Regions from separate parts of the Dryocola mayonis genome, predicted to be linked through region 2. Evidence: predicted binding sites of a transcription regulator. Region 2 holds the regulator's gene; the other holds the start of a gene.

Region 1 (3,410 bases), 360 kb from region 2:
TGGCCACGGGCTCGCCTTCTGGCGGCACGATAAGCCAGAATCCATCGCCGCCAATGCCGTTCATATGCGGATAAACCACCGCGATGGTCGCGGCCGCCGCCACCATGGCTTCGATGGCGTCTCCGCCGTGCCGTAATACGGAAAGCGCCGTTTCACTGGCGAGGTGGTGCGGCGTTACCGCCATACCCGAGGGAGCCATATTACTTTGCATCATCTTTTTTCTCTTCGGTTCGGGGCGTGGCGTTAACCCAAGCAAGAGATGTTCCAGGTTGACGAGGATCGTTGCGGTGTGTCAGGCTCGCATGAAACAAAAGTTACAGGGATCGCCATGAAACAGTTAGATGAGCGGCTGCGCGCCGCCTACGAACACCTTTCTCCTCAGGAACAAAGGGTTGCGGCATTTATCGTCGATCATTTCGATGACCTGATTAGCTATAACAGCGCCGAGCTGGCGCGTCTTTCGGGCGTATCAAAAGCGACGGTAAGCCGCCTGTTTAAACGCCTGGGCTACGATCGTTACAAAGATATGCGCGATGAGCTGCGCACCCTGCGCCAAAGCGGCATGCCGCTGACGGAAAACCGGGACGCGGTGCAGGGCAATACGCTGCTGGCGCGGCACTACAAACAGGAGATGGCGAACTTAACCCACTGGGTGAACGCGCTGGATGCGCAGCAGTTTGCGGCCACCGTTTCGGCGCTGGTAAACGCCAGGCGCATTTTTATTATCGGCCTGCGCAATTCCTGGCCGGTAGCGACGCACCTGCGCCAGCAGCTTTTGCAAAGCCGCAGCGATGTGTATCTGCTCCCCCAGCCGGGCCAGACGCTGGCGGAAGAGCTGGTGGACATCAGCGAGCGCGATTGCGTGGTGGCGATAGCGTTCCGCCGCCGCCCGCGCATCATCAGGCCGCTGCTGGCTAATCTGCATGAGCGGGGCATTCCGCTGCTGGTGATGAGCGAGACGCAGGCGTCGGGCCTGGCGTCGCTTGCCAGCTGGCACCTCGCCGCGCCGCTGGAAAGCGTGTCGGCCTTCGACAGCTACAGCAGCGCCATGAGCCTGGTTAACCTGCTGTCTAATGCGGTGCTGCATGAAGCGCTCGCCACCGGCCGCCAGCGTATCCATCACATCGCCGAGCTGTATAACGAGCTGGAAGAGTTAGAGCAGCGCTAGCGCACCGCGGCGGTGCGTTTGCACATCCGCAGTGAACCATTCTGGTTCATACTCTTTTTATCCTCAGGCGGCGCCGTCGCCTGAACGCCCTGTAAATCCGTTTTTCCTGCCTTGCCGCCTTTATCCCTGGCTGGCACATTAGTTGCAAAACCTTTCATTAAGAATCTTTTGTTTCAAGCAGAGTAAAAGGAACCGCCATGTTCGATATCCAGGCTTATTCACAGATTAACCCGCCGCACCGCCTGCTAATGGGGCCGGGGCCGATCAACGCCGACCCGCGCGTGCTGCGCGCCATGGCCAGCCAGCTGATCGGGCAGTACGACCCGGCGATGACGGGCTATATGAATGAAGTGATGGTGCTGTACCGCGAAGCGTTCCGCACGCAGAACCGCTGGACCCTGCTGGTGGACGGCACTTCCCGTGCGGGTATCGAAGCGATTCTGCTTTCCGCTATTCGTCCCGGCGATAAAGTGCTGGTGCCGGTGTTTGGCCGCTTTGGCCATTTATTGTGTGAAATCGCCCGCCGCTGCCGCGCGGAGGTGCATACCATCGAAGCGCCGTGGGGAGAGGTCTTTACGCCGGACCGCATTGAGGATGCCATCAAAACCGTCAGGCCGCGCCTGCTGCTGACGGTGCAGGGCGACACCTCGACGACCATGCTGCAGCCGCTGGCGGAGCTGGGCGAGATTTGTCGCCGTCACGATGTGCTGTTTTATACGGACGCCACCGCCTCGTTTGGCGGCAACGCGCTGGAAACCGACGCCTGGGGGCTGGACGCGGTGTCCGCCGGGTTACAGAAGTGCCTTGGCGGCCCGTCCGGCAGCTCGCCGATTACCATTAGCCCGAAAATGGAAGAGGCGATCCGCCGCCGCAAATGCGTGGAGGAGGGCATTCGCACCGCTTTGCATCAGGACGGCGACGACGAAATGATCTACTCCAACTATTTCGACCTCGGCATGGTGATGGATTACTGGGGGCCGGAGCGCCTGAACCACCATACCGAAGCCACCAGCATGTTATTCGCCGCCCGCGAATGCGCGCGCGTGCTGCTGGAAGAAGGGCTGGAGCAGGGCATTGCCCGCCACCAGCTGCACGGCCGGGCGTTAGTCGCCGGGATTCAGGGCATGGGGCTGGAAACCTTCGGCGACCTGCGGCACAAAATGAACAACGTCCTGGGCGTGGTGATCCCGTCTGCGGTAAATGGCGAAGAGGTTCGCAGGCTGCTGCTGGAAGATTTCCATATCGAAATCGGCACCTCCTTCGGCCCGCTGCAGGGCAAAATCTGGCGTATCGGCACCATGGGCTACAACGCCCGCAAGGACTGCGTGCTGCAGACGCTGACGGCGCTGGAGGCCGTGCTGAACCGCCTTGGTTTTAAAACCACGCAGGGGGCAGCCATGCAGGCGGCGTGGAACCTTTACGCACAGGAAAGCCGCTGATGGTCAGACTTACGATGAACGCCGCCGAGGCGGACGCCGCCGCCCGGCGCGTGATGCGGCGCGCCGATGAGCTTGCGGCAATAAGCGAAACGCCGGACGCGCTGACGCGCGTTTACCTCTCGCCGGAGCATTTACGCGCGAACCATCTGGTTGCCGGCTGGATGGAGCAGATCGGCATGACCACCTGGCAGGACGCCGTGGGCAATATCTGCGGCCGCTACGAAGGCTCGACCGAAGGCGCGCCCGCCATTTTGCTTGGTTCGCACCTCGATACCGTACGCAACGCCGGACGCTACGACGGCATGTTAGGCGTGCTGAGCGCGCTTGAGGTCGTCGCCTTTCTTTACCAGCACGGCCTGCAGCTGGAGCAGGCGGTAGAAATCGTCGGCTTCGGCGATGAGGAAGGCACGCGTTTTGGCATCACGCTATTGGGGAGCCGGGGAGTAACCGGTGGCTGGCCGGAAAGCTGGCTTGCCTGTGAAGATGCGGCGGGGATTAGCGTAGCGCAGGCGCTGCTCAACGCCGGCCTGGACCCTTCGCGTATCGGCCATGCGGCCCGCCAGCCGGAGGCGTTCAGCGCCTATCTGGAGCTGCACATTGAGCAGGGGCCGGTGCTGGAGCGGGAAAATCTAGCCCTCGGCGTGGTCACGGCCATTAACGGCGCCCGCCGTTTAAACTGCCGGTTTAGCGGCGAGGCAGGACACGCCGGAACCGTGCCGATGTCCCTTCGCAAAGACGCGCTGGCCGCCGCCGCGGAATGGATGACCTTTATCGAGAGCGCCACGCGCGAGCAGGGGCCGGAT
Region 2 (3,410 bases):
CGCTTGCCCAGCAGGCGGGTGCGCAGCATTTCCGCCAGCTCGTGCACCGACATTTCAGAGGTGTCGATAATCAGGTCGGCACGGGACTTAAGCGGTTCAAGCAGGTCGCTTTCTTCGTCGATGGCGCTTTCCAGCGACAAATTCTTGCTTGAAAGCGGGTGCAGGCGGCGGGTGTCGCTGTAGCGACGGATCAGGGTATTGCGATCCGCATCGAGGAACAGAAGCTGCGGGGAGAAGGCGTCAGGCAGGTTGGTCATCGCCTGTTCAAAGATCTCCGGGTTTTCCGGCATGTTACGCACGTCGATACTGACCGCTGCGGATATCTGCCGCTCGGCGAGGGTTTTCGCCAGATCCGGCAACAGCACTACCGGCAGGTTATCCACACAGTAGAATCCCATATCTTCCAGTGCACGCAAGGCTACAGACTTCCCTGAACCAGAGCGGCCGCTGACTATCATCAGCACCATTTCATCATTCCCCCGCCATCGCAAACCGCGGCATTCGCCACGCCGCAGCCAGATTATTCACTTTTATTACCGTTTTCAGTATCGGTAATGATCTGATAGAGCTCTTCGTCACTGCTCGCCGCGCGCAGGCGGCGGCAGATTGTTTTGTCCGCCAGGCGCTTTGCCACCAGCGACAGGGTGTGCAAATGTGTTTTGGTCTGGTCGGCAGGCACCAGCAGCGCAAACAAAAGGTCGACGGGCTGGTTATCGATCGCATCGAAAGCGATAGGCGTTTCCAGCTGGATAAATACCCCCACCGCGCGCAGGGTGTCTTCTTCAAGCTTCCCGTGCGGAATGGCGATACCGTTGCCAATGCCGGTACTTCCCATACGCTCGCGCGTGAGCACCGCTTCAAAAACAATCTGCGGCGCCAGGCCAAGCTGCTTTGCAGCCAGCTCGCTGATGATTTCCAGCGCGCGCTTTTTGCTCTGGCAGTGGACGCCACTTCGGGTACATTCCTGGTTAAGGACGTTACTAAGCTGTAGAACGGAATCGTTGTTCATCATAAGTTCACCTAAGCACCCTGTTATGCTAACGGCCCGTTGACCTTGGGACAACGAGCCGTCGAGGCGTAAACAGAGACCTGGATTATCAATGTTGTTTTAGTTTATCTTTATGTTTAGTTAACTGGCGAGCCAGTTTATCGATGAGGCCGTCAATGGCCGCGTACATGTCCTGGCCTTCGGCGCTGGCATGTAGCTCCCCTCCGTTTACGTGAAGCGTCGCATCCGCAAGGTGGGTCACTTTTTCCACTTTTAATACGATGTAGACCTGATTAATGCGTTCGAAGTACTGCTCCAGTTTGGCAAATTTCGCATTCACAAAATCGCGCAGTGCGTCCGTGATTTCGACGTTTTGTCCTGTAATGTTGAGCTGCATAGTGTCTTCCTTATCAGTTGAGTCAGACCAGCTGCTTACGCTGATTTGACGGTGGTATGGATAAAGACTCTCGGTACTTCGCAACAGTGCGGCGCGCCACCATGATCCCCTGATCTGACAGCATAGTCGTTAACTTGCTGTCGCTAAGAGGTTTCACGGGGTTTTCCGCAGCAATTAACTTCTTCACCAGCGCGCGTATCGCCGTCGAGGAGGCTTCGCCGCCGCTTTCGGTGTTTACATGGCTTGAGAAGAAATACTTCAGTTCAAAAATGCCCCGCGGGCTGTGCAGATATTTCTGCGTCGTCACGCGCGAGATGGTGGATTCGTGCATTTCCACCGCCTGCGCGATATCCGCCAGCACCATGGGCTTCATGTGTTCTTCGCCGTGCTCGAAAAAGCCCTGCTGCTGCTCGACGATGCAGCGGCTGACGCGCAGCAGCGTATCGTTGCGGCTCTCCAGGCTTTTTATCAGCCATTTCGCATCCTGCAGGTTGCTGCGGATATACTGCGAATCGCTGTCGCTTCTGCTGCTGGTGCCGAGCGCGGCGTACTGCTGGTTTATTTTCAGGCGTGGAATGCTATCTGAATTGAGCTCGACGGTCCATTTTCCCTGGGCCTTACGCACCAGCACGTCAGGAATCACGTATTCCGGCTCGCCGGTTTGAATGGACTGCCCCGGGCGCGGATCCAAAGACTGAATCAGGCACATCGCCTCTTTCAGCACGTCTTCTTTCAGCCGCGTGACGCGCATCAGGCTGCGAAAGTCGTGATTGGCGAGCAGATCCAGATGTTCGCTGACGATCAGCCGGGCCTCGTTCAGCCACGGCGTCTCCTTGGCGTATTGCGAAAGCTGGATCAGAAGGCAGTCGCGCAGATCGCGTGCCGCCACGCCGATGGGATCGAAACGCTGAACGCGTTTGAGCACCGCTTCCACTTCATCAAGGCTCACCTCATCGTCGCCCATGCTTTCCAGAATCTCTTCAAGGGTAACGGTGAGATAGCCGGTTTCATCAACGGCATCCACGATGGAGGTGGCGATAGCGGCATCGGTGTCGGTAAAAGGAGTCAGTTCGACCTGCCACATCAGGTAGTCCTGCAGCGACTGGGTGGTTTCGCCCTGATAAACCGGAAGCTCATCGTCGATATAGTCGGTTCCGGTGCCGGAAGGCGTTCCCGCAGTGTAGATTTCATCCCAGCTCGCATCCAGCGGCAGCTCGTCAGGCATCTCTTTTTGTTCGAGCGCCTCACGGGTGTCCAGCGCTTCGTTTTCGCGAGTTTCCTGAGCGTCGATTTCTTCATGCGGGTCGGTTTGCTCAAGCAGTGGATTATTTTCCAGCGCCTGTTGAAGTTCCTGCTGTAGCTCCAGCGTCGACAGCTGCAACAGACGAATGGCCTGCTGCAGCTGCGGAGTCATAGCAAGTTGTTGGCTAAGCCGAAGTTGCAAACCTTGCTTCATATTCAGAGCGAACGTCCTCAGATGTACAGGTTAATTTTACCTACCCTATCAGAGTCTGAACTCTTCGCCCAGATAGACGCGCTTAACATGCTCGTCTTCCAGGATTTCGCCCGGCGTGCCGTGTGCGATTAGCTGGCCCTGGCTGACGATATAAGCGCGTTCGCAAACGGCGAGGGTTTCGCGTACGTTATGGTCAGTAATCAGCACCCCGAGCCCGCTGTCGCGCAAATGCTCGATGATTCGCTTGATGTCGATGACGGAAATCGGATCGACCCCGGCAAAAGGTTCATCAAGCAGAATAAATTTTGGATTGGCGGCTAAAGCGCGGGCAATTTCCACGCGACGACGCTCGCCGCCGGACAAGGACTGGCCGAGGCTGTTGCGCAGATGCTCGATGTGGAACTCTTCCATCAGCTCGTTGGCGCGATCATCGCGCTGTTCCGGGCTGAGATCGTCACGGATTTGCAGGACCGCCATCAGGTTGTCAAACACGCTCAGTCGACGGAAAATCGAGGCCTCCTGCGGCAGGTAGCCGATGCCGCGGCGCGCGCGCGCGTGAAGCGGCAGCA

Evidence for each region. The regulator sigma-54, encoded in region 2, starts transcription at its own class of promoters, with help from an activator protein. The targets are predictions, from matches to a motif close to GTTGGCACANNTTTCGCTNT.
Region 1: the regulator sigma-54 is predicted to act here: its motif matches at 1,298-1,317, upstream of WLO32_RS04020 (pyridoxal-phosphate-dependent aminotransferase family protein).

The regions. Positions count from the first base shown of each region.
Region 1 covers NZ_CP150452.1:830,147-833,556, forward strand. The annotation lists gene WLO32_RS04010 (gamma-glutamyltransferase family protein) at 1-214, opposite strand, end outside; gene WLO32_RS04015 (MurR/RpiR family transcriptional regulator) at 329-1,168, shown strand; gene WLO32_RS04020 (pyridoxal-phosphate-dependent aminotransferase family protein) at 1,366-2,607, shown strand; partial or broken gene hpxK (allantoate amidohydrolase) at 2,607-3,410, shown strand, end outside.
Region 2 covers NZ_CP150452.1:474,005-477,414, forward strand. The annotation lists gene rapZ (RNase adapter RapZ) at 1-467, opposite strand, end outside; gene ptsN (PTS IIA-like nitrogen regulatory protein PtsN) at 521-1,012, opposite strand; gene hpf (ribosome hibernation promoting factor) at 1,098-1,385, opposite strand; gene rpoN (RNA polymerase factor sigma-54) at 1,408-2,841, opposite strand; gene lptB (LPS export ABC transporter ATP-binding protein) at 2,890-3,410, opposite strand, start outside.